DNA from 4 places in the Paenibacillus sp. FSL W8-0194 genome. Region 1 is predicted to be linked to each of the others. Evidence: riboswitches for the same ligand, from Rfam matches in the RefSeq annotation. Region 1 holds a riboswitch; each other region holds the start of a gene.

Evidence for each region. A riboswitch is a leader RNA that binds a small molecule or an ion and turns the genes downstream of it on or off. The one in region 1 is predicted to bind cyclic di-AMP.
Region 2: another riboswitch for cyclic di-AMP. It lies ahead of MKY58_RS22530 (hypothetical protein); the one in region 1 lies ahead of MKY58_RS05480 (TrkH family potassium uptake protein).
Region 3: another riboswitch for cyclic di-AMP. It lies ahead of MKY58_RS19355 (alpha/beta hydrolase); the one in region 1 lies ahead of MKY58_RS05480 (TrkH family potassium uptake protein).
Region 4: another riboswitch for cyclic di-AMP. It lies ahead of MKY58_RS10950 (3D domain-containing protein); the one in region 1 lies ahead of MKY58_RS05480 (TrkH family potassium uptake protein).

Annotation. Positions count from the first base shown of each region.
Region 1 is NZ_CP150205.1:1,283,661-1,289,752, forward strand. Features, by position in the region: gene MKY58_RS05475 (type II CAAX endopeptidase family protein) at 1-833, opposite strand, end outside; cyclic di-AMP (ydaO/yuaA leader) riboswitch at 1,094-1,234, shown strand; gene MKY58_RS05480 (TrkH family potassium uptake protein) at 1,297-2,640, shown strand; gene MKY58_RS05485 (TrkA family potassium uptake protein) at 2,687-3,355, shown strand; gene MKY58_RS05490 (cation:proton antiporter) at 3,372-4,634, shown strand; gene MKY58_RS05495 (LysR family transcriptional regulator) at 4,728-5,639, opposite strand; gene MKY58_RS05500 (succinate dehydrogenase cytochrome b558 subunit) at 5,859-6,092, shown strand, end outside.
Region 2 is NZ_CP150205.1:4,918,055-4,924,146, forward strand. Features, by position in the region: gene kdpC (potassium-transporting ATPase subunit KdpC) at 1-258, opposite strand, end outside; gene kdpB (potassium-transporting ATPase subunit KdpB) at 364-2,394, opposite strand; gene kdpA (potassium-transporting ATPase subunit KdpA) at 2,496-4,172, opposite strand; gene MKY58_RS22530 (hypothetical protein) at 4,442-4,834, opposite strand; cyclic di-AMP (ydaO/yuaA leader) riboswitch at 5,012-5,187, opposite strand; cyclic di-AMP (ydaO/yuaA leader) riboswitch at 5,297-5,500, opposite strand; tRNA gene MKY58_RS22535 (tRNA-Leu) at 5,964-6,046, opposite strand.
Region 3 is NZ_CP150205.1:4,247,482-4,253,573, forward strand. Features, by position in the region: gene MKY58_RS19340 (NupC/NupG family nucleoside CNT transporter) at 1-179, opposite strand, end outside; gene deoD (purine-nucleoside phosphorylase) at 235-945, opposite strand; gene MKY58_RS19350 (helix-turn-helix domain-containing protein) at 1,081-2,520, opposite strand; gene MKY58_RS19355 (alpha/beta hydrolase) at 2,594-3,418, opposite strand; cyclic di-AMP (ydaO/yuaA leader) riboswitch at 3,591-3,751, opposite strand; cyclic di-AMP (ydaO/yuaA leader) riboswitch at 3,824-4,025, opposite strand; gene MKY58_RS19360 (hypothetical protein) at 4,389-4,796, shown strand; gene MKY58_RS19365 (helix-turn-helix transcriptional regulator) at 4,751-4,972, shown strand; gene MKY58_RS19370 (helix-turn-helix transcriptional regulator) at 4,974-6,092, opposite strand, start outside.
Region 4 is NZ_CP150205.1:2,448,463-2,454,554, reverse strand. Features, by position in the region: gene MKY58_RS10965 (PspA/IM30 family protein) at 1-104, opposite strand, end outside; gene MKY58_RS10960 (NADH:flavin oxidoreductase/NADH oxidase) at 207-1,229, opposite strand; gene MKY58_RS10955 (polysaccharide deacetylase family protein) at 1,447-2,268, shown strand; gene MKY58_RS10950 (3D domain-containing protein) at 2,356-2,991, opposite strand; cyclic di-AMP (ydaO/yuaA leader) riboswitch at 3,020-3,174, opposite strand; gene MKY58_RS10945 (amino acid ABC transporter ATP-binding protein) at 3,357-4,079, opposite strand; partial or broken gene MKY58_RS10940 (amino acid ABC transporter permease) at 4,066-4,719, opposite strand; gene MKY58_RS10935 (transporter substrate-binding domain-containing protein) at 4,886-5,692, opposite strand; gene MKY58_RS10930 (alpha-glycosidase) at 6,006-6,092, shown strand, end outside.

The sequences.
Region 1 (6,092 bases):
CTGTATACGATGGCCAGTACGCCTAGCACGAACGTCAGCAGACCGTAGCCCAAGATGGTCAGCCATTTGGCTTTGGACGTTTCCTTTTCGACGTAGGCCGCATGCGCCTCCGGCACGCTAAAGGTCTGTTCGAAGGAATGAACTTTCCCTTCCTCGAACGTCAATTTGACTTGAAGGCTTGAACGGCCGATCGCCCGGTTCGGGTCGGTGTATACGAGTCCCGCCTCGTTCTCTTTGGTCGACAGCTCCAGCTTGCCCGGGTCGTGACCCATTTGCTGCAGCCAAGGTGCGGCAAGCTCTTCTTTTTTCTCCAGCGACAGGCCGCCTTCCACGATTTTCAGCTTGGTTTCGCGTTTGGTTTTATTCGGGTCCGCCATGGCCGCGGCATAATTCGAATAGCGGGGCGTAACGGAAAAAGCGACGACCTTGCCCGAATTCATATGTACGTCGATATTGGCGTAACCTTCGTTTTGGCGTTCGGCCAAACGGACGCGGAACACGTCGTAGGGATAACTTTTTTCAAACGTTTTGTTGTATTCGTTCAGCAGCTTTTCCCGCGACAAATAGCCGTATAGATCCGAGTTGGACTGGTACGTGATGACCGCGTCCTTGCTCGGGTCCGGCTCCAAATGCAGCGTGTTTTGCATGAAGGCCTCCGCGGCGCGTTGGGCCTCCGCCTTGCTGATGACCTTCGTGTTTTGCTGCTCCAGCGTTTCCGAGGCGGTGGAAGGGAGAATCTGGAACAAGACGAATAAAACGAGTCCGATGACCGCAAAAATGCCCAGCCATTTGTAATTGGCTTTGAGCCGCAGCGGTTGTCCGACGGGATTCATGAAATGCCCCCTTTGTTTGGATTGTAAAGATATATACCTAGTATAAACGTAAACATAGCATACGATGTCCCTCGAAAGCCAGTTTTCTCCCTCATTGGCCGTGAAAAAATGATGAAAATCGTGGAAAGTGATTGTAAACGCGAGAGAAAGGCAGACTTTTATGAGATTTGCGATGCAATCGGGCCGTATTCCCACGTATTCATTCGAATAATGGCTTTGTGATGTAAAACGAATAGGATTATAATCTTTGAAGCAAATGAATAATCCGTACGCCGAATTTCGATATGAAAACGGGGGAACCATTATTTTGGGGTGAATTTCGCTTTTATCCATAGCGAATAGGGCAACCTGTGCATGCCCGAATCCGTCAGCTAACCTCGTAGGCGTTATGCAGCAGGAACCAAACCGAAAGGCATTGGATTTCCGATGCTTTTTTTCTTTTGACTTTTTTAAAGAGGTGACTATGTTGACAGCGAAAATCAGGTGGTTTCGATTGGCTCCCCCGCAAATTCTTGTATTGGGGTTCGCCGGCATTATATTGATCGGAGCCATACTTCTCACCTTGCCGATTTCGAACACGACGGGCAAGCCGCTCCGGTTCATCGATGCTTTGTTTACGGCGACTTCGGCGACTTGCGTTACCGGTTTGGTTGTTAAGGATACGGGAACGTTTTTCAGCACCTTCGGACAAGTCGTTATTATGCTGCTGATTCAGGTCGGGGGGCTCGGTTTCATGACGATGGCCACCTTGTTTTCCCTCGTGCTGAAGCGGAAGATTTCGCTGCGCGACCGCCTGATCCTCCAGGAAGCGATGAACCAGAACACGATGGAGGGCATCGTGCGGCTGATCCGGAAGGTGCTTATCTTTTCGCTCGTGATCGAAGGCTGCGGAGCGGTTTTGTTCGCCATCCGCTGGTCCTTTGACATGCCGGTCGGCCGGGCGGTGTACTTCGGGATATTTCACGGGGTATCGATGTTCAACAACGCGGGCTTCGACCTTTTCGGCCATTTCAACAGCCTGACGGGGTATGTGTACGATCCGCTCGTCAATATCGTCGTCATGTTTTTGATCGTTTCGGGCGGGATCGGATTTATCGTCATGTCGGACCTGGTGGATTACCGGCACAAACGGAAGCTTTCGCTGCATACGAAAATCGTGCTGTCCATGACCGGGGCGCTGATTCTGATCGGGGCGATCGTCATTTTCGTTTTCGAATTCACGAACCCGAAAACGCTCGGTTCCTTGAATTGGGGCGGCAAAATTCTTGCGTCGTTTTTCCAATCGGTCTCGCCGCGGACCGCGGGGGCCAACACGCTGGATCTCGCAAGCATGCGGCAAGCGTCCCAGTTTTTCATGGTCATCCTGATGTTTATCGGCGCATCGCCGGGATCCACCGGAGGCGGGATCAAAACGACCACCTTCACCATTCTGGTCGGCGCGGTCATCGCCATGATCCGCGGACGCGACGATATCGTGCTTTACCGCTACCGCCTGGCGCAGGATCGCATCTTTAAGGCGCTGACGATCACCTTCCTCGCGTTGTTTCTGGTGGTCGGGGTGTCGATGGTGCTTTCGACGACGGAGGACAGCAACTTTTTGACCATTTTGTATGAAACGACTTCGGCTTTCGGGACGGTCGGGCTTTCGCTTGGACTTACGCAGCATTTGACGCTGGTCGGGAAAATATTGATCTGTCTCACGATGTTTGCGGGACGGCTTGGGCCGCTGACCCTGGCTTACGCACTTGGCCCGAAAAAAGGCAAAGAGCTGTACCGGCATCCGGAAGGCAAAATCATTATCGGCTAGTTTCAAAGAAAACAGAAATTGATTAAATAAGGAGTATCAGGAGAGAATGAAAACACAGCAGTTTGTCGTCATCGGTCTGGGACGTTTCGGCTCCAGCCTTGCACTCGAGCTCGTCGATTTGGGATACGAGGTGCTCGGGGTCGATAAAAACGAGGAAGTCGTCAGCGACATGAGCGAATATTTGACGCATGCCGTCGTGGCCGACGCCACGGACGAGGAAGTCCTCAAATCGCTCGGGATCCGCAATTTTGACTGCGGCATCGTCGCGATCGGAGACGATATCCAGATGAGCATCCTGGCCGCGATTTTGCTGAAGGATTTGGGCGTGCGCACGGTCGTGGCCAAGGCGATTTCGGTGCTTCACGGGCGCGCGCTGGAGAAGCTGGGCGTCGACCGGGTCATTTTTCCGGAAAAGGACATGGGGATCCGGGTTGCCCATCAGCTTGTGACGCCGAACCTGCTCGACTACATCGAGCTGTCCAAGGAATACAGCATCGTCGAAATGAAGGTGCCTGAAAAACTGGACTGCAAAACGTTAAACGAAATCAACACCCGCGCCAAATTCGGCTGCAGCATCGTAGCGATCCACCGCCAGGGAAAAGTGATCGTCGCTCCGACCGCAATGGATCAGCTCCGCGCCGGCGACATTATGGTGATCATCGGCGCGAACGACAACATCGACCGGTTCGAAAGCGAAGCCGTCAATGCAGACTAGATGGGAGTAAGTTAACGTGGAAACCCAGACGACCGAAATCATTCATCATATTTTAATCCTGCTGCTCTTTATCATTACCGTCGGGATGTTGGCCGGAAGGCTGGCATCCTGGCTTCGTTTGCCGGACGTTGCCGTGTTTATCATCGCCGGCATGGTGCTGGGGAGAGGTCTGCACCTGATCCATGCGGAAAGCAGCTCGCTGATCAATCAGTTTATTTTGACGGCCGGCTCGGCTTTGATCCTGTTCGATGGCGGCCGGAACCTGAGCTTTGGCGGACTGCGAAAGGTTTGGATCACCCTGTCGCTATTGAGCGTCCCCGGCGTAATTATTACGACAGGCATCGTGGGCGCCGCGGTGCATTTTTTGTTTGGGCTCGATTGGATCGTTTCGTTTCTCGCGGCCGCCGTCATTGCCTCGACCGACCCGGCTTCGATCATTCCCGTCTTTAAACAGGTGAAAATCAAGGAACGGGTCAGGGAAACGGTCGAAAGCGAATCGGCGTTCAACGACGCGACCGGTTCGATCCTGACGTTTTCGCTGCTTGCGGCGGTTACGGGAGGAAAGGCGCTGCAAGCCGGGGACATGGCTTGGGAATTCGTCAAAACGGCCGTCGGCGGGATTGCCGTCGGGGCGGTCGTTTCGGTCGTTCTCACCTATTTGGTCGCCCATTTCCGCCTCGGCGTGTTAAAGGACTATACGACCATCGCGATGCTCGTCGTTGCACTTTCTTCCTATTTAATAGGGGACATGCTGCACGTCAGCGGATTTATGGCGACGTTTGTCGCCGGGCTGGTCTGGGGAAATGCGGACACGATGGGTTTGTCGATGGACGACAAGCTGGAGGAAACCGGGGCTTTTGCCGACAATACGAGCATCATGATGCGGATGCTGATTTTCATTATGCTCGGCAGCCAGGTGGATTTTCAGGCGCTCGGCGATTATTTCTGGCCTAGCTTTGCGGCGGTCCTGGTGCTCATGTTCGTGGCCCGACCGCTTACCATCCTGCTCTGCGCGCTGCCTGACCGGAAGGTCAAATGGACTTGGCGCGAGCTTCTGTTCATGATGTGGGTACGCGAGACGGGGGTCATTCCCGCGGCTTTGTCCGGCATGATCGCGGGAATGGGCGTGGCGCATGCCGGGGCGATTTCGGCGATGACGTTCATGGCGATCATGCTCACGATTTTGCTTCAGGCAAGCACGACCGGCCTTGTCGCCCGCAAATTGGGGCTCGAAATCAAATCTGACGGCCAACCCGCATCCGCCGGCTCAAAAGCATAGAACGAGAGGTTCGCCGCTCAAAAAAAGCTGCTTCCGGCCGTAACGAAACGACGGCGGAGAGCAGCTTTTTGGTGTGCAACAGAGGTTAGTTTTTTATGAATGATGCTGCCGGGCAAGTTGGCCGAAGATCGATTTCGTTTCTTCCACCCAGCGTTTGGCGCCGGCGCTGAGCCCGCCGTTGTCGGGATAAATAAGCGAGGTCGTACGCCGCGTTTCCTTCAAATCCGGGACATGGATCGTGGCGAGATCGTTATCCTCGAGCAGCTGGCTCCGCAAATACGATTTCGGCAGCAGCGCGGCGGCCTTGCAGGCCGGAAGCAGCCGGACGATCGCTTCGAACGAGTCCATCTCCATCCGGATGTCCGGCACGACGCCGGCGCGATGAAAAAGATCGTCGGTCAGTTTACGGTACCAGGTTCCGGTTGAGAATATGATCATAGGAAGGCCGTGAAGCATGTCCATGCTTACGTCATCCTTTTCGAGCAGCGGATGGCTTTTCGGAAGCACCAGCTCCAGATGGTCGTCGAACAATGCGGTGCAGCGCAGCCCGGGTTCCTCGATGGAAGAGGCGACGATGCCCGCGTCAAGCTTTTTGTCGCGCACGGCGGAGACGATTTCATGCGTTTTGCCCGTGATCAGCTTCAGCTCGGCCGTCGGGTGTTTTTCCATGAACGCGGTCACGAGCGGCGGCAGGGTCGTCTGCAGGGTGGTGAGGCTGGCGCCGAGCGTAACGGAAATTTGATCGTCGCCTTTGTATTTGGAGATCATTTGCATGAATTTGAGCTTTTGCTGCCGCTGCTCCAATGCGAAGTTGTAGGCGGTTTGCCCGAAAGCGGTAAGCTCCAGCCTTTTGCCGCGCCGATTGAACAGGCTGACGCCCAGCTCGTCCTCCAGCTTTGAAATTTTGCGGGACAGGGCCGGCTGCGACAAATTCAATATCCGGGATGCTTTGTTCAGGCTGGATTGTTCGACAATCGTCGCAAAGACGTCCAAATCCTCGAACATCAGATTCACCTTCCTTCCCATGGAATGGGGGTCAACGTTTATTACATATGCATCTAAATTATAATGATTAATAATTATATTGCAATTCCATTATAAGAAAAAAAAGAGTAACATGAAAAGTGCCACAAGTTGTTCACACTTTCGTGTGCGAACTTCCGTGAAATGTCGGAAAATGAAAAATTGAAAACGTTATAATGTGAGAAAGGGGCACGTCAATCTATGAATGGTTATTATTCCAGAAAGCTGCATTCGCTTCTTGGAGTCATTCCGCTCGGCTTGTTTTTCATCGAGCATGCGCTGACGAACTTCGGCGCATTCGAAGGAGGGCTCGCGCGTTTTAACGCCGGCGTCAAGCTGATCAATGATCTTCCGCTTCTCTGGTTGCTCGAGTGGGGGCTGATCTACCTGCCGCTGATTTACCACGGCGTGTTCGGTTTGTATATCGCCTACCAA
Region 2 (6,092 bases), 2.4 Mb from region 1:
GTTGGACCCGGAGCCTGCGCCGTTATTGTCGATACTGGAAATCCGGCCCTGGAAAAACGACGGATCGGCAAACGTCTGCCCAATGAGCTCCGAACCCACCGTTCTTCCCGCGCCGTCCTTGATCATGCTGCCGTTGGCCTGGTGCGGAAAGAAAAGCTGGGCCAGCCCGGTGCTGGCCAGCGGGTACGCCAGACCGCAAACAACGATGAACAGCAAACTGGAGCGCAGCGCCAAAAGCCAAATGGAGCCATGCGGCATTTTTTCGAATTCAGCCGTGGTTTTCAATGGATATCACCCTTTTTCATATCGTTAAGAGGAGCGTTCAGCTTTCCCCATGTATCTCTGCCATCCAAATCAGCATGCTCAGATCCACAAATGCACGACCAGATCGATCAGCTTGATGCCGGCGAACGGGGCGATGACGCCGCCGAGGCCGTAAACCGTCAGGTTGCGGCCCAGCAGCCGCGCCGTGCTCATCGGCTTGTAGCGGACCCCCTTCATCGCCAGCGGAATCAGCAGCGGGATGATGACCGCGTTAAAAATGAGCGCGCTCAGGATCGCGGACAGCGGGGAGCCGAGCCCCATCACGTTCAGCGCCTTCATCTGCGGTATGGCCGCCATGAACATCGCCGGAATGATGGCGAAATATTTGGCGACGTCGTTGGCGATGCTGAACGTCGTCAGCGCGCCGCGCGTCATCAGCAGCTGTTTGCCGATCGCCACCACTTCGATGATTTTGGACGGGTCGGAATCCAGGTCGACCATGTTGGCCGCTTCCTTGGCGGCGACGGTGCCGCTGTTCATCGCGATTCCCACGTCAGCCTGGGCGAGCGCCGGGGCGTCGTTCGTCCCGTCCCCCGTCATCGCGACCAGCTTGCCTTCGGCCTGCTCGCGGCGGATAACGGCGATTTTGTCCTCCGGCTTGCTTTCGGCGATAAACTCGTCGACGCCGGCTTCGCGGGCGATGGTCGCCGCCGTGAGCGGATTGTCCCCCGTGCACATGACCGTTTTGATGCCCATTCGGCGCAGCTGTTCAAAACGTTCCTTCATCCCCGGTTTGACGGTATCCTTCAAATGGATCAGGCCGTAGATTTTGCCGTCGACCGCCACGGCCAGCGGAGTGCCGCCTTCCGACGCGATCGCGTCGGACTTCGCCGCCAAATCCTCCGGAATGCTGCCGCCTTGGGCGAGCACCCACCGCCGCACCGCGTCGACCGCGCCTTTGCGGACATGCCGCCCGTCCTGCAAATCGATGCCGCTCATGCGGGTTTCCGCTTTGAATTCGACGAACTCGCCGCCGGCCGCAACCTCCGTGTCATAGGCGAGCTGCTGCTTGTTCATCAGCTCCAGCACCGACCGCCCTTCGGGCGTTCCGTCCTTGAGCGAGCCGACCGCGGCCCAGTACGCGGTTTCGGCAAGCGCCTCTCCTCCGACCGGAATAAATTCGCTCGCCATCCGGTTCCCGTACGTGATCGTTCCCGTTTTGTCCAGGATCATCGTGGTGATGTCGCCGGAGGCTTCGACCGCCTTCCCGGACATGGCCAGCACGTTGAACTGCGTCACCCGGTCCATCCCGGCGATTCCGATCGCGGACAGCAAACCGCCGATCGTCGTCGGGATCAGGCAGACGAGCAAAGCAATGAGCACCGGGATATCCAGCGGAACGCCCAAATATTCGGCAATCGGTGCCAGCGTGACGACCACGATCAAAAAGATGAGCGTGAGCGTGGTCAACAGCGTGTTAAGCGCAATTTCGTTCGGCGTCTTCTGGCGCGACGCGCCTTCGACGAGCGAGATCATCCGGTCAATGAAAGACTCGCCGGGGTCGCTCGTGATGACGACCTTGATCCGGTCGCTCACGACCCGGGTTCCCCCGGTCACGGAGCTGAAATCCCCGCCCGCTTCTTTCATGACCGGAGCCGATTCCCCCGTAACCGCCGACTCGTCGACCGACGCAAGCCCTTCGATGACCTCGCCGTCGCCCGGGATCATTTCGCCTTGGGACACAACGACGATGTCGCCTTTGCGCAGCTCCGTGGAATTCACCGCGATGATTTCGGAACCGACGCATTTGTTCGCGGACGATTCCTTTTTCGTTTTTTTCAGGGCGTCGGCCTGCGCTTTCCCGCGCCCTTCCGCAAGCGCCTCGGCAAAGTTGGCGAACAATACCGTAAACCATAAGATCAGGAACACCGCCAGATTAAAACCCGTGCGTCCGGCGGTATTGAAATACCCCGGAAACAGCACCATCAGCAGAACGACGAACGTTCCGATTTCCACCACGAACATGACCGGGTTTTTCATCATGACGACCGGATTCAGTTTAATGAAGCTGTCCTTCAGCGCCTGCTTCACGATGCTTCCCGTCAGCATGCTTTTTCGTTTTCCGTCCATGATTTTCTCCACCTCGTTTATCCATCGCTTAACATGCGTTTTTCGATGGGACGCTCCCAGCGAACCATCGCTTCCGTTTGCAAACCATTTCGACAGGCCCCTTACATCGTCAAAAACTCCGCGATTGGCCCCAGCACGAGCACAGGCAGGAAGGTCAAAGCCCCGATCAGGAGCACCGTTCCGACCAGAATCCCGGCAAACAGCTTCGTATCCGTGCGGAAGGTGCCGATCGATTCGGGAACGGGCTTCTTCCGCGACAACGAACCGGCCACGGCGAGAAGCGCGATGATCGACACATACCGTCCCAAAAGCATGACAAGCCCCGTGCTGACGTTCCAGAACACCGTGTTATCCCCCAGCCCTTCGAAGCCGGAGCCGTTGTTCGCCGCGGATGACGCAAATTCGTACAACGCCTGGCTGAGCCCATGATACAGCGGATTCGAAAGGGCGTCCGTGCCGAGATGCGTCAGGAACGAAATGGCCGTCGGCGCCAAAATGATCAGCGGATGCGCCAGGACCGCGACGGCGATCAGCTTCATTTCCCGGCTTTCGATTTTGTTCCCGAGAAACTCCGGCGTCCGCCCGACCATGAGGCCGCAAATGAACACGCCCAATATGGCGTACATCAGCATGTTGACCAGCCCGACGCCTTTGCCCCCGAAGACGACGTTCAGCATCATCTGAGCCAGCGGAGCCAGCCCGCCGAGCGGGGTCAGCGTATCGTGCATGTTATTGACCGAACCGGTCGTCGCCGCGGTCGTCACCGCCGTGAACAAAGCGGACTGCGCCACGCCGAAACGAACTTCTTTTCCTTCCATGCTGCCCTGCGAAGCGTCGATGCCCAGCTGATGGATCAGCGGGTTGCCGCTTTTTTCCGAGACGTACGTCAGGGACAGGAACGCCAGGAACAGCACCATCATGGCCGAAAAAAGAATCCAGCCCTGCTTGCGGTTGCCGGCGAAACGCCCGAACGTGTAAGGCAGCGCGGCCGATATCGTCCACATGCTTAAAATTTCGATGACGTTCGTGAGCGGACTCGGATTCTCGAACGGATGTGACGAGTTCGCCCCGAAAAATCCGCCGCCGTTCGTTCCCAGATGTTTGATCGATTCCAGGGACGCTACCGGCCCCATCGCGATATGCTGCACAGCGCCGCCAAGCGTGTTCACGGTCACCGCCTGATCAAGCGTCTGCGGCACCTTCAACCCCACAAGCACCAGGGTAACGATCAACGCGAGCGGCAGGAACACCCGGACATGGGCTTTGACGAAATCCTCGAAAAAGTTGCCGAGTCCGCCCCGCCGGCGGGTTATGCCCCGCATGAAAGCGATCGCCACGGCCAGGCCGGACGCGGCCGACGTAAACATCATCATCGTGATGACGATCATTTGCCCCAAATACGACATGCCGCTTTCCCCGCTGTAATGCTGCAGGTTCGTATTCGTCATAAAGCTGATGACGGTGTTGAAGGACAAGCTCGCCTCCATGTTTCCCGTCCCGTTCGGGTTTGCCGGCAGTCCGCCCATCCATCTCAGCGCCGCGTAACTTGCGGCCACCAGCACGACGTTCGTCGCCATCATGCTTAGGGCGTATGTTTTCCAGCTCATCCCGGAGCGTTTCCGAAGACCGATGACGGCATAAAAAAACTCCTCCACGGGACCGAACATCCGGTCCGTCCAGTTCGCCTCGTTAGAAAATACGTGGTAAATATAACTGCCTGCCGGTTTGACCAACAGCAGCAGCACCACGATCACGATGCCTATCTGCAATATATCCAAAATCGTTTCCTCCTCTTATAAGCGGGTCGAAGGCGTCTAAGCCTGCTCCGCCCGGCCTTTCTAAAACCGTTCCGGATGGATCAAGGCATACGCCAGGTAGACGAACACAAACGCCGTCAGCACCAAAACCACGATCATCGGCCTTCGCCTCCCCCATCCACGACATGGCCGCACCACATGAGGAACAGCAAAAAGATTCCGAACACGCCCGCAAGCGTTAAAATCATTAAAAAATCCATCATGGTTCAACGCTCTCCTTGTCAAATCCCTTATTTCAGCAAAAATCCGACTTCGCCGTTCAACGTGTGAATGACGTGATCCGCGCCAAGCCCCCGGTAAATGCCCGGCGAGTGATGCGCCCGGGTGATTACGTATATCGAATCCGGCGTCCAAGCACGGCAAATTTGCAAGTAACGGCACGTTAAATTCAAACTGTTTTCGAATATAAAAATCCGGCCGATCCGCCACTCAGGCACGACCCATTCCTCCGTGTTGTTGGTATGGAGCCGGATGACTTTGGAGACGCCCAGCTTCTTCAGATCGCGTTCTTCCTTGGCATTGTTCGTCAGCGCGGCGAAAGGCCGCTTGAGATAGATCAAAAGCTTGATAAAATTGCGCCCGGCCTCGTTCGGGGCCGTCACGACGATGAGTTCCTCCTCCACGGCTCTCGCCTCCTTTCGTTTCTGGATCGGGCAATCCGCAACAATCGCACCTTTTATTAAAAATGCTTATCCGAAATGCTGACCCGAATAAAAAAAAGCCGCAGGAAAGAGGATTCTTTCCCGCGGCTTCCAACATCCATGACCAAAGAAAGCCATGAAATATCGCTCACGACGAATGGGGCCTCTCCCGATACGCTTACGAGGTTAGCTGACGGATTAGGGCGTGAGAGTCGCCCTTCCCCCGTCCGGTTTTCGGACAAAGGGATTCACCCCGGCGCCATCCGCTTGTGGAAGCAAACGGCGCGTTGGTTCCCCCGCTTCCGGCCAAAGCCAGAATTCAGCGTTAAAGACGTTTCTATTGACTTTCATCCATTTTGTGCAACGTTGCGTTTTTGGCAATAAAAAACCACAGAGGTCATCCGATCCCCTGCGGCCGATGTTCATCGATCACAAGTTTCATCATTCCTCTCTCAGGCGACGCTTACGAGGTTAGCTGACGGATTCGAGCGGTGAGAGTCGCTCTACCCGCGATCGGATCCATGGCATCCGTTCGCAGGATTCACCCCGGCGCCTCCCTGCCTTCCGACTCTCACACCGGACGACGGGACGCGCGATTGGTTCCCCCGATTTCCGCTTCTTCAAACGGAAACTCAGCGATTTAAAAATGGAAACATGTTCAATTACGATTTGAATCATACACCCGCGTGCATCGGCATGTAAAGGAGACGCGAAATCGTTATCCGCGTAAAATGACGACCCTAGCATACAGGTTACCGCTTACAAAAGTCTTTATCTGCGCCAAGCTCTCGCATGCTCTCTATTTTTCGCGTTTTTGGCAATGGATTCGAAAGCCCCTTCTATTGCGTTCCTTTGAATCGGATCCCTTTTTCCGCAAACCGGCCGGGCCCAATCGAATCGTGAACCATTGCCCTATGGCGACCTAAAAGCATAAAGAATGGAGCAAAACAAAAAAGAGGCCGCATTGGCCTCTTTCGTTATATGTGAGTCTATGGAATTTCCCGCGGCGGCAAAAGCTTCTTTTTACGGACGAACGCTTGGATGGCGAAACATTGCCCGGTGCAACAAAAAAATCCCTGCAAAACAGGGATTTTCTCGGTCAGATCGTCAATGCGGTAGAGAGGACTCGAACCTCCACGGGCATACGCCCACTACCCCCTCAAGATAGCGTGTCTGCCATTCCACCACTACCGCATAATATTAACTTTTGCAGCAACTCTGTTATTATACACCGATTATC
Region 3 (6,092 bases), 3.0 Mb from region 1:
GCAAAACCTCTGACCAAAAATTCCCCGATGCTTGTCTTCAGCAAAATCAGTCCGAGCACGATCTGCAGCGCAATCATGACGAGAATCGGACGGAATTTGATGTTCTTCTTATCCGAGCTGACGAGCCAGGCAAGCGCGAGCACGACGACAAGTCCAATCAGAGCGATCACATATTTCATGATGTCTCCCCCATTTTTTGTGAATTAAATCACAATATTTTCCGGATCTACAGCGTTACGCGTCCGCTATAATGGTCTCCAGCGCAATTTCCGCCATGAGATTAAAGGACTGCTCGCTGTCTTTATGCGCGGAGCGTTCGCCCGTCAGCAGCTGGCTTCCCACCGTCAGGATCGTCAATGCCCGAACCCCGTATTTGGCGGCCAGCGTATACAGCGCCGTGCTCTCCATCTCGACGGCCAACACCCCGAACTCCATGAATTTATGAAGCCTTGCCATCGTCTCCCTGTAAAACTCGTCGGAATTGTACACATTGCCCACGGACACGTTAGCGCTGCGGCGAACGGCCTCCTGGTACGCTTTCATCAGCAGGCCGAAATCCGCCGACGGCGCATAGTTGCAGCCGAGGAAAATTTTCTCCGTCATGTTGCTGTCCGAAGAAACCGCCTGCGCGAGCACGAGATCGCGGATTTGCAGCTCCTTCTGCATCGCGCCGCAGGTGCCGATCCGGATGAGCTTTTTCGCCCCGTAATCCTGGATCAGCTCGGTAGCATAAATGCTCATCGACGGATTTCCCATGCCCGTCCCCTGCACCGAAACCGGAACCCCTTTATACAACCCGGTAAAGCCGTACATCCCCCTGACCTCGTTGTAGCACCGAACGTTCTCCAGAAAATGTTCGGCCACGAATTTGGCGCGCAGCGGATCGCCGGGCAGCAGCACCCGTTCCGCGACGTCTCCGGCATTGGCTCCCAGATGAATACTCATGTTGCATTTCCCCTTTGGATTAAACTCGCGAGCGATGTTTCTGTGATCGCTTACAGTAGTCATCTTAAAGGGAATCCGCGGCCGAAACTAGCCCAAATGCTGCCGTTGGAAACGGAAGAAAAAGGACCATGCTATTTACGACATCAGCTCCTGGCGGATGTTCTCCAGGTCCCTTTTCGTCGGAATGGTCGAAATCAGAACGGTCGGCACGCTCGTCAAGGAGACAGGCATCGTGCTGATCACGAAATCGATCTGCTGCTCCCGGATGATGTCATCGGTCAGCCCGTGCAAAATCGAGGTTTCGATCGTCAGGTCGTCCCCGATTTCCCGTTTGATCAGGTTCGCGACGTAATGGCGCACCGAAAACTCCTCGCCGATGATCAAAAACGCCTTTTTGCTTTTATAACGGAGGCTTGCGCTAACCATAAACGTCAGTTTGGTCAAATGATAGTCGTTGTACATGAGCTCGGGAAAACTCCGCTGCCATTGCCGCATGCATTCCGATACCGCCGCATAGATCGGCTGCTCTTTGTCGCGGATATACCTGGTCAGGTGGCTGTGCGAGACGGCCATCAGCTCGGGAATGGCGTTATCGATGCGCAGCTTGTCCATGAATTCCCGGATTTCGGCCAGAAAACGGGAGCTGGCGTTCAGCGCCGGAAATGCGTTTTCCAGAATCGAAATGAGCAGGCCGGACATCCGGCTTTCTGCATCGTCTTCCTGCTCTGAAGCAAGGGCCCTTCCCCCGAATACAGGGAACCCGTCCTTGCCGTGATACTGGCTCAAGCTGAACATCGACTGCAAAAAATAAACCTCTTCGCGGGGCAACACGATGCCGTACGCCGCAGCCAGCTTTTCCGACATCTTCAGGACCGGCCCGAAAAACGGATGGCGTTCCCATGCGTAGCTTCCGCTTTTGAGCGCAACCCGGTGCCCCTGCTTGACCCTTTCGAGCACGATCGCGATCAGGAACGACAAACTCCGTTTTGCGTTCAAAAAATAAATCATTCCGTTTTCCCGCTCGATCTCGGCCACCCAGCCGTCCAGACGCGCGTAATCGGCATTCGAAAAAGGCCATCCGGTGTAAGGATAAGCCTCGGTAAACAGTTTCCATAAAAAATAGCGCACGTGGATTTCGTTTCCTTTCAGCGCCGGCGCCGAATACGTGATCCGCAGCTGAAACGGGCGCAGTTCGTCCCGGTTTAGCTGGATGATCCATTTTTTGAACGAAGAAAAGCTCATATACAGCTCTTCCGCTACCTCCTCGGCGGAGGTGTTGCCGTCATGCATGAACAAACGCTGCATCAGGCGGAAATACGGCGTTTCCCGAAGCAGCGGTTCCAAAACTTCCTGAATGCTTGTCCCATGCCGGTCCCGGCGGAACATGATGCCCTTCCCCCTGGATACCTCGATCTGCATGGACGGGGGCAGCAGGGGGACGGCGGACTCGACGATCTTACGGACGGATTTGTCCGATACGCCCAGCTCGCTTTCCACCTCTGCGAACGTAAACCACCGTTCTTCCCGGTCCAGCAGCTTCAGCAGCGATTTCAGCTGTCTGTATTCCTTATTCATGTCATCACCTTTGCCGGATGCTTTCCGCCGACCCTAGCGGCACATCCCTCATTGTTGCCGGCGGAAGCCGTTTTCAGCCCGAATGCTGCTGCTCCATCCGGAAAAGCTTTTGGTCGATCAAAAAATTGAGCAAAATGCGGTTAAATTCCCGCGGCTGGCACAAATGGCTCGGATAAATCGCGTCCTCGATCACCGCTTTCTGGGCGCAGGCGAACCGCTCCACGGCCTTGTTCATCTGGTTGACGAACCATTCGCTCTGCCTGCCGGCCACGCATAACACCGGCATCCGCAGCCGGGACAACACCGGATCGATATCCGCCTTAAGCAGCGCCATCCGTTGTTTGATCGACTCGGTCGGCCGTTTATGAAACAGCTCGTTCCTTAAAATGCTGTAGGCCGGAATCCACCTGTGATACGTTACGCGCAGCGACCGGAGAAAAAACTCGGCAGGAAGATAATAGGAAATCCAGCTGCACGCCTCCAGCAGCTTCCAGATGCCGTTTTTCGTGCCGAAAGGGCCGCACGGCCCGTAAAAATAACTGTCCACCAGCACAAGCGCGTTGACGCGGTCCGAATAGGTTTCCGCGAATTTTTGCACCAGCAGGCTGCCGCTCGAGCAGCCGACCAGCGTTACCTTCGGCAAGCCGAGCTTATCCAGCAGCTCTTTCAGGTCCCTGCACTGGGTGTCGACGATTTCCTCGACTTCCACATTCAATTTACCCGAATTGCCGTAACCTCTCAAATCGAGGACGATGACCTTCGCCCTTTTGCTGAAATATTCCACTTGAGGCTCAAAACTATGATGAGATGAAAGATGTCCGTGAATAAAGACGATCGGCACCCCGCTGCCATGCGTCTCGTAATATAGCGACGTTCCATTCACTTGTATGTTAGGCAACTTCCTTCTCCTCCCGCTATGCATGGTCTGTCGATGTGTTTTTTATATGTGGGTCGAACATTCGTTAACGTCGGCAAAATGCTCATGTCAAAAAAAGAAGCACGGAAAGAGGAACCCTCTTTCCATGCTTCTTCAGGCAAGGCAAAATAAACCTTGCTTGGCATGTATAAAAGCAGCCTCTCTTCTCACGCTTACGAGGTTAGCTGTCGGATTCGGACCAAGAGTAGCCCTACTCGAATGCGATTTCAAGATTCACCCCATGTGACGAACGGTTGGTTGTCACGGCCGGTTCCCCCGTTTTCCGCCGGAACGGAAATTCAGCGATCATAGACATTCATGTTATTTTTTCGCACAGAAAAACACAGAGCGGATACCCTGTGCTCGTTGACAACTCACAGTTTCACTCCTCTCTCCTAGCGACGCTTACGAGGTTAGCTGTCGGATTCGGGCCGTGAGAGCTGCCCTACGGACGGAAAGCTGATCCAAGGCAGCCTCTTCATCCGATTCACCCCAAGCAGCCGGCTATATCCATGAAGACTCGGAATGCATGCCGGTGCCGATGTGGTTCCCCCGCTTTTCGCGATTGAAAATTCAGCGTAATCCATTCATGAACCAAAGATTTTTCATAATGAGTTGAATATACGCCTGAGCCGACGAACTGTAAAGGTTGGTTACAATAGAATTCATGGCCTTTTTTATAGCTTTTGCCGGTTTCCGGCCCCTGATCCTGCCCAATCATTCATTTACAACCGATAGCTTCCGTTTCCTTGATTTATACAACGTTCATCTTGTTATAACCAGGCGCTCTTCCGAGATCGATACAGAACTTGGCGGGAAAAATGAATACCTCCCCATCAGCCATATAAGAACTCCTTCGTACCAATCAGAACTATTCAAAGCCTTTGAACCGCTGCTACGATAATGGTGTCATAAGGCATCTTCATTCCATGGATCGCAGGGAGGTGAATGATTGAACAACAATAAAAGAGGACATCACGGATTTATCCATGAGGTCGCAAAGAACCGTTATCTGTATCTGCTTGCGCTTCCCGGCATGCTGTTCCTGCTTGTCTTTGCGTATACGCCGATGCTGGGACATTTGCTTGCCTTTCAGAATTACCGGCTTTCAGACGGTCTATTGGGAAGTCAATGGGTAGGATGGAGAAACTTCGAGTTTTTCTTTTCAACCAATGACTGGCTGCGCGTCACATGGAACACCGTATTTTTGAACGGGCTGTTTCTGGTGTTCGGTCGATACCACATTCACGATCCAAGACTATCCGTCGAAGCATCGCCGACCACATCGAGTTGTCCGCCAAATATTCCCGTCAATTGTTTCTCGACCATTACGGAATGTCGCTGTCCAATTATATTTTGAATATGCGGATCGAAAAGGTAAAGGAATTGCTCACGGAGACCGACATGAGCGTTGCCGAAATCGCGCAGCAAGCCGGGTTTCAGACGAAAAGCCATTTTTTTACCGCCTTCAAAAAAGCGACCGGCATGACGCCGGCCCAATATCGTTGCCGGCAGATGGACGAGGCGAGCGGTTGATTCACATCGCCGATTCCACGTATTCATCCGGCTTGATGCCTTCGTACCGCACGAAAGCACGTTTGAAGGAATAGACGTTTTCGTACCCTACCCGGCGGGCGATATCGTCCATCCCGAATGTTTTCTCCCGCAGCAGCTCCTTGGCCGTTTCCATCCGGAGCCGGCATAAATAGTCGTAGAAGTTGATGCCGGACACTTCCTTGAAGATTTTGGAGACATGGGATACCGACATGCCGCATCTTTCCGCCAGCTGCTTCAGCGAAATGTCGGCGCTGGTATAGTTCTGGTTCACGAATTGAAGCAGCTCGCTGCCGACGGCAAGCGAAGGCGAAGTATTGGCATAGCGTTTCCGTTCGCAAATTAACGTGCCGACCTCAAAAACGTAGCTCCACATCCCGCCGATGTCCCCCGCTCCCGCCCGGCTCGCGAATTGCTTGGCGTATAGGCATGTGTCCAGGTTCAGCTCATGCAGCACCCTCAGCATCGTTTCCATCAACAAGGATACCAGCTTGGTTTCGCTCGGTTCGGGCAGCCGCCGCTTTTTGTTTTCCTCGCTGATTTCGTGCAAGATTTGCATCGTCGTATCCAGGTTGCCGATTTTCAGGTTATTGATCAGCTGAACCTCCCAATCGGTCGGATAATAATAATCGACGCCGGGCTGAATCTCCTCCTTCTGCACCGGGAGATGCTCCCGCGCGAAGAGGGTATACTGCAGGCTTTCGTTGGCCGCATAATACGATTTGCTGATGCCGACCAGCCCTTTTTCCGCCGTGCCGCATAAAACGTCTGGCTGAAAGCCGCAGGCCAGCCCGATCTCGCCCGCGATTTCGGCCGCGATGCTCTCCAGCTCCCCTTCGCTGCCAAGCGGCTCGACGGAAGAAAGAATGAGCGCTTTGTCCGCATTGGTCACCTCAAACAGCTCGTACGCGAGCCGGTGACGGCTCATCGCCTGTTCCACGATCACGATCGTCATCATTTCGATTTTCCGGATCCGTTCCATGTCGGACAAATCGCGGAGTGCATGGAAACTGATCAGCAGCGTGCAATAAAACATGTCGTCGGTATAAGCGATGCCGAATTTTTTCAGCCCGTTCACCTGCTGATCATCCGTAAAATACCC
Region 4 (6,092 bases), 1.2 Mb from region 1:
TCGCGGATGTATTGGTCGGTCATTTTCACCGGATCTTCCGCTTTATCGATAATAGCGTTAATGTTGGACATCGTCAGGTCGCGTAATCTTTTAAAAATTGCCATCGTGTCATTTCCTCCTAAAAGGTTTGAGTTTGTTCTTTATGATATTCTTTTACGGCGCAAAACCGAAGTCGTTTCAAAAATCGAAAAAATTTTTTTCGCTGCTCAGAAACCGCGAAGGTACTGTTTCGGAATTTTGGCGCTGCCCTCCAGCGCCTGCGAAGCATGCAACGCCCAATAAGGGTCCTTCAGCATGCCGCGTCCGACCGCGACCAAATCCGCCTGCCCGTTCAGCACCACGTTCTGGGCATCCTCGAAACCTTCAAGCCGTCCGACGGCAATGACCGGCACGTTCAGCTTTTCCTTCAGCTGTTCGGCCAGATTCACTTGGTAACCGGGACCGGATTTCGGCCCTCCGTTGGAACCGACCGGACCTTCCCCACCGGACGACACGTGAAAAATATCCACTCCCGCATCCCGGTAACGGCGGCATACTTCGGCAATGTATTCTATGCCGTATCCCCCGTCGACGTACTCCTGCGCAGAAACGCGCATAATGACGGGCATCTCTTCGGGCACCGCCTCCTTGACGGCTTTGACGACCTCTTCGCCAAAAAGGGGCAAATCCTGCCCGTAGGCATCATCGCGCCGGTTCGTCAGCGGGGAATGGAATTGATGGATCAGATACCCGTGCGCGCCGTGGATTTCAACCGTGTCGAAGCCCGCTTCCACGGCCCTTCTCGCAGCTTCCTTATAAGCCTGCACAAGTTCCTTTACTTCTTCGGTGGTCAGCGCTCGGGGGGTGCGGTATTTCTCGTCAAAACGGATCGCGGAAGGCGCTACCGGCGGGTTCGCGTCTTCGGCTTTTCGTCCGGCGTGCCCCAGCTGAATGCCGATCCGCGTGCCGTACGTATGTACTTCGTTTACGATTTTGCGGTATGCGGGGATCTGCTCGTCGCTCCAAATTCCCGTATCCCGGTTCGTGATGCGCCCATCCGGATGCACTGCCGTCATCTCGACGATGATCAGTCCTGTTCCGCCGACCGCCCTGGAAACATAATGCACAAAATGCCAGTTGTTAGGAACGCCATCTTCAGCCTGTACCGAATATTGGCACATCGGAGGCATCACGATCCGATTTTTTAATGACAATCCCTTTAATACGTAAGGTGTAAATAAATCCGCCATGCTTAAGTCTCCTTTCAGCGAGCTTTAGTCTTGTGGTTATGCCTATATCTTGCTCAACAGGACAAGTTTGCACACATTATTATACACCTTCGGCCCGGAATGTTGGCAATATGCGGCATGGATTTGGCCCATCCATCATAATTCCTTCCAATTCGGGACATAACAGTAGAGACCGTTTCATTTATGAGCACACCGCCGAAAGGAGCCGATTACCGTTATGAGAAACGCCTATCTCGGCAAAGCCTGTTTGGGGCTGCTTCTGATCAGCCTCCTTTGCCCAGACCCCGGCCTTCAAGCGGCAAAGCTGACAGAACCCTCTCCCTCCCATCCCGCCAAGGAAACCGGCGCAACCAGCCGGGCGGAAAAAGGACAGGAGAACCAGACGCTGACCTTGGGTCAGCTGATCAAAAAATATCCGGATACGTTCAAAATCCACGGCCCCCGCGTCAAGCAAATCGCCCTCACGTTCGACGACGTCCCGGATCCCCGGTTTACGCCGCAGGTGCTCCGCATCTTGTCCGAAAACAAAGTGAAAGCGACGTTTTTTGTCGTCGGCAGCCGGGCCAAAAAACACCCCGACCTTGTCGCCCGCATCGTGCGGGAGGGACATGTCATCGGAAATCATTCCTACAACCATCCCCAGTTCCACAAGTTGACCATGTCCGAATACATGGACCAAATCATCCGAACGGAAAACATTTTGTACGGCCTGACCGGCTACAAGCCGAAGCTCATCCGGCCGCCTTACGGGGACATTACCGAAAGCCAGCTGCGCTGGGCCAAGCGGGAAGGATACAAGATCGTGAACTGGAACGTGGATTCGCTGGATTGGAAAGGCATCGGCAAAAACACCGTCAAAAAAAACATCATGACCGCGGCCGGGCAAGGCTCCATCATCCTGCAGCATGCCGGAGGCGGAAGCACTTCCGATTTGACCGGAACAATCGAAGCCTTGCCGGAAGTCATTCGAGAACTGAAGCAAAAGGGATACACGTTCGTGACCGTGCCGAAGCTGCTGAAAATCCAAAAAGACAAATGACGGCTTCAACCGCAAAACAGCCTCCGCGAATTCATCGCAGAGGCTGTTTTAGCGTTCCGGTATATTGGCAGATGACGGGATGCCATCTTATTTAATGAAATACAGTTCGACGTCCTGGAAACCGAAGTTGCTGACCGACTGAGGGCTTCCCGGCACGAAAATGTCGATGCGGTTGCCTTTGATCGCGCTGCCGGTATCGCTGGCTGTCGCCACGAATGCTTTTTTCGGAAGGCCCGGGAAGCTGTGCCCCGTTACGAGCACTTTCGTGCCGAGCGGAATGACGGACGGGTCGACCGCGATCGTGCCGAGCTCCAAGGGGTTCCCGAAATAGTCGACGGCTCCCCATTTGCCGTTTTCGCTGGCGGCCGAGGAATATGCCGTCGCTTTGACTTTCAGCGTTTTGTTGTAAGCGAAGGTCTTGCCCCAAGCTTCGACGACTTTTTCGCCGGAATCGACGTTAAGCGATGCTGAAATCGCCACCGGAGCAGGATCGGCATAGGCTTTCATCGTTTCGCTTGCAGGTATGTTCAGCTTCAATCCGGCGTAAATGTTGGTTGCCGGTATGTTCGGATTTGCGTTCATCAATTGGTTCAGGTTCACGCCGTATTGTTTCGAAAGCGTATAGTAAGTGTCGCCTTCCTTGGCTACATGGACGGAATCCGCATGGACCGGCACGGCCTGTACCGCCAATGCAATGCCCAGCGCCGCTGCAAAAAACTTCATTTTCATAAATCTCTTTTTCATAGTTCCTCCTTAAAATCCTTCATGCCTGCGAGGTTAGCTGTCGGGTTCGGATTGAGGAGACAACCCTACGATCGAATACGATTCACCCCAAGTGAACATGGTGATTCACGGTGGAAATGGTCCCCCGCACTTTTCGTTCCAAAGTTTTGGCTCATTCAATATATCACAATTTTGTAACCTGTGCGCATGAAAATGTTACCAAATTGCAATCTCCCACCAAAAAAGTGCCATTATCAAGGCGTTTTCGCGCAAAAAGATTTCGAAAAAAATGAAGCAAAAGTTACAATCGCACAAAAAAAGCCCCGGGCAGCAAACGAAGCCCGAAGCTTGAAAATATGGGATCTCTATAGTACCTTGCTCAAAAAGTCTTTGGTTCGCGGATTTTGCGGATTGTTGAACACCTCGGCAGGCGTTCCTTCTTCCATGATTTTACCGCCGTCCATAAAGATAATGCGGTCCCCGACCTCTCTGGCGAAGCCCATCTCGTGCGTCACGATGACCATCGTCATGCCGCCTTCGGCAAGCTTTTTCATGACCTCGAGCACCTCGCCGACCATCTCGGGATCCAGCGCCGACGTCGGTTCGTCGAACAGCATCACGTGAGGCTGCATGGCCAGCGCCCGCGCGATGGCGATCCGCTGCTTCTGCCCTCCGGAAAGCTGGGAAGGATAAGCATCCTTTTTGTCTTCCAGCCCGACGGTCCGCAGCAGGTCCATCGCGATTTTTTCAGCTTCGCCCTGCGGCATCTTTTTCACTTTGACCGGAGCCAGCGTAATGTTTTGCAGCACCGTTTTATGCGGGAACAGGTTAAACTGCTGGAACACCATGCCCATTTTTTCGCGGGTCAGGTTGATGTTATGCCGTTTTCCGGTGATCGACTCGCCTTCAAACATGATTTCGCCGCTCGTGGGAACTTCCAGCAAGTTCAGGCAGCGGAGGAAGGTGCTTTTCCCCGATCCGCTCGGGCCGATGACGACGACGACCTCCCCCTTCGCGATTTCGATGTCGACGCCCTTCAAAATCTCCAGTTTTCCGTACGATTTATGCAGATCTTTAACGGTGATCATCCGTTCTCAACCTCCTTTCGAACAAACCAAGCAGCTTGGAAAGCAAAAACGTCATGATGAAATAAATCACGGCGATGATCAGCAGCGGTTTAAGGTAATCATACGTGATGGTGTTGACGGCCCCGGCTTGATACATCAAATCGCCGACCCCGATAAAGGACACGATCGAAGATTCTTTGATAATGGTAATGAATTCGTTGCCGATCGCCGGCAGCACGCTTTTAACAGCTTGTGGAAGGACGATATGCCTCATCGTCATGGCTTTGCTCATCCCGAGCGAACGGGCGGCTTCGGCCTGCCCTTTGTCGACGCCTTGAATGCCCGCCCGAAAAATTTCCGCCAAATAAGCGGAGCTGTTGATCGTTAACGTAATCGCGCCCGACTCAATGGCTGAAAATTTGATGCCGAACGAGACGAGCCCGTAATGGATGATGAACAGCTGCACGAGCATCGGCGTTCCCCTCAAAAACTCAACCCAGATGGATCCGATGAAGCGAAGAACCCGAATCCGGGACATCCGCAGCAGCGAAACCAGCATGCCGAGTATAAAACCGCAAAAAACGCCGATGACCGCAAGCAGCAGCGTGTATTGAACTCCCGTGAAGAAATAGGAGCGATACGTCCAAAAAATATTAAAAATGTCCATGTAACGGTCTGTTCCTCCTTATATTACTGGGACCGGAGCCTATTAAGCAGCACGGAATCCCTCATAGATTCGACATGCCGCCGGCACCCCGGGGCAGAAAAAATAGCGGAAATGGCTTCCGCATATTTTTCCTCCGTGCCTATTTATTATGTCGCCGAATTTATTTTTGCGCGGCGAGGTCGCTTGCCTCGGATACGAATTGATCGATTTTGTTTTCCGATTTCAGGCGGTCCAGCGTTTTGTTGATCTGGTCGAGAAGCTCTTTGTTGCCTTTTTTCACGCCGATGGCATAACCGTCTTCTTCGTATTCCGGCACGGCTTCGGCAATCGTCAGACCTTTGACGTTTTTAATGAAAGCTTCCGCAACCGGCTTTTCCATGATAGACGCGTCGACGCGGCCGGAGTTCAGCTGCATGATGATGTCGTTGATTTTGCCGAGGCCGGTGATTTGGGCCCCAGGAATGGATTTGGCGATATCTTCCTGGATCGAACCGGTCTGGATGCCGAAGGATACGCCCTTAAGCGAGTCCATCGTTTTGTATTTGTCTTTGTCTGCTTCGCGGACGACGACGGCTTGCTGCGCTTTATAATAGTTGTTGGAGAAATCCACCTGTTTTCTGCGGGTTTCGTCCGGGGTCATCCCGGAAATGACGAAATCGACGCGGCCCGTGGACAATTCGCCGAGCAGCGCTTTGAAATCCATGTCCTTCACTTCCAGCGTCGCGCCCATGTCGGAGGCGATTTCTTTGGCGATTTCGATGTCGAAACCGACGATCTGGTCTTTGCCGTCAATCATTTTGTGGAATTCGTAAGGCGGAAAATCGGCGCTTGTTCCGAGAACGATCGTTTTCCCTTCCGTTTTGCTGCCGGTTTGGCCGGCGTCCTGCTCGGACGATTTATTGCCGCAGCCGGCGATCAAACTTCCCGCCAACACCAGGCATACCGTTAAAATACCCCATTTTTTCATGATCTATCTCCCCTTGTTCTTTGTCTTTGTTTGATTGGATTAACGCTAGTATGGACTTGATGGCATGTCGCAATCAGCTTTCAGAAAACATGTTTTATCGTACAACAAACTGCATTTTTATGCAATGTATTTTCACGTAATTTCATCTAATTACAATATATTTCCAGACACTTGGACCTATCCGTTTCATTTCGACTTTAGATTGGTAATTAACCTACATGATACATTGCCGAATCATGCTTCGGAGCATACTACCGTTACGACCGACCGCATGATTGGCAGCATATAGAGGATTTATTGGAGGTGCAGTGTCATGCTATTGGAGGCTTTATACCACGTGCCCCGCAACAAGTGGGCTTATGCTTACGATCCGCGGACCATTCATTTGAGATTCCGAACG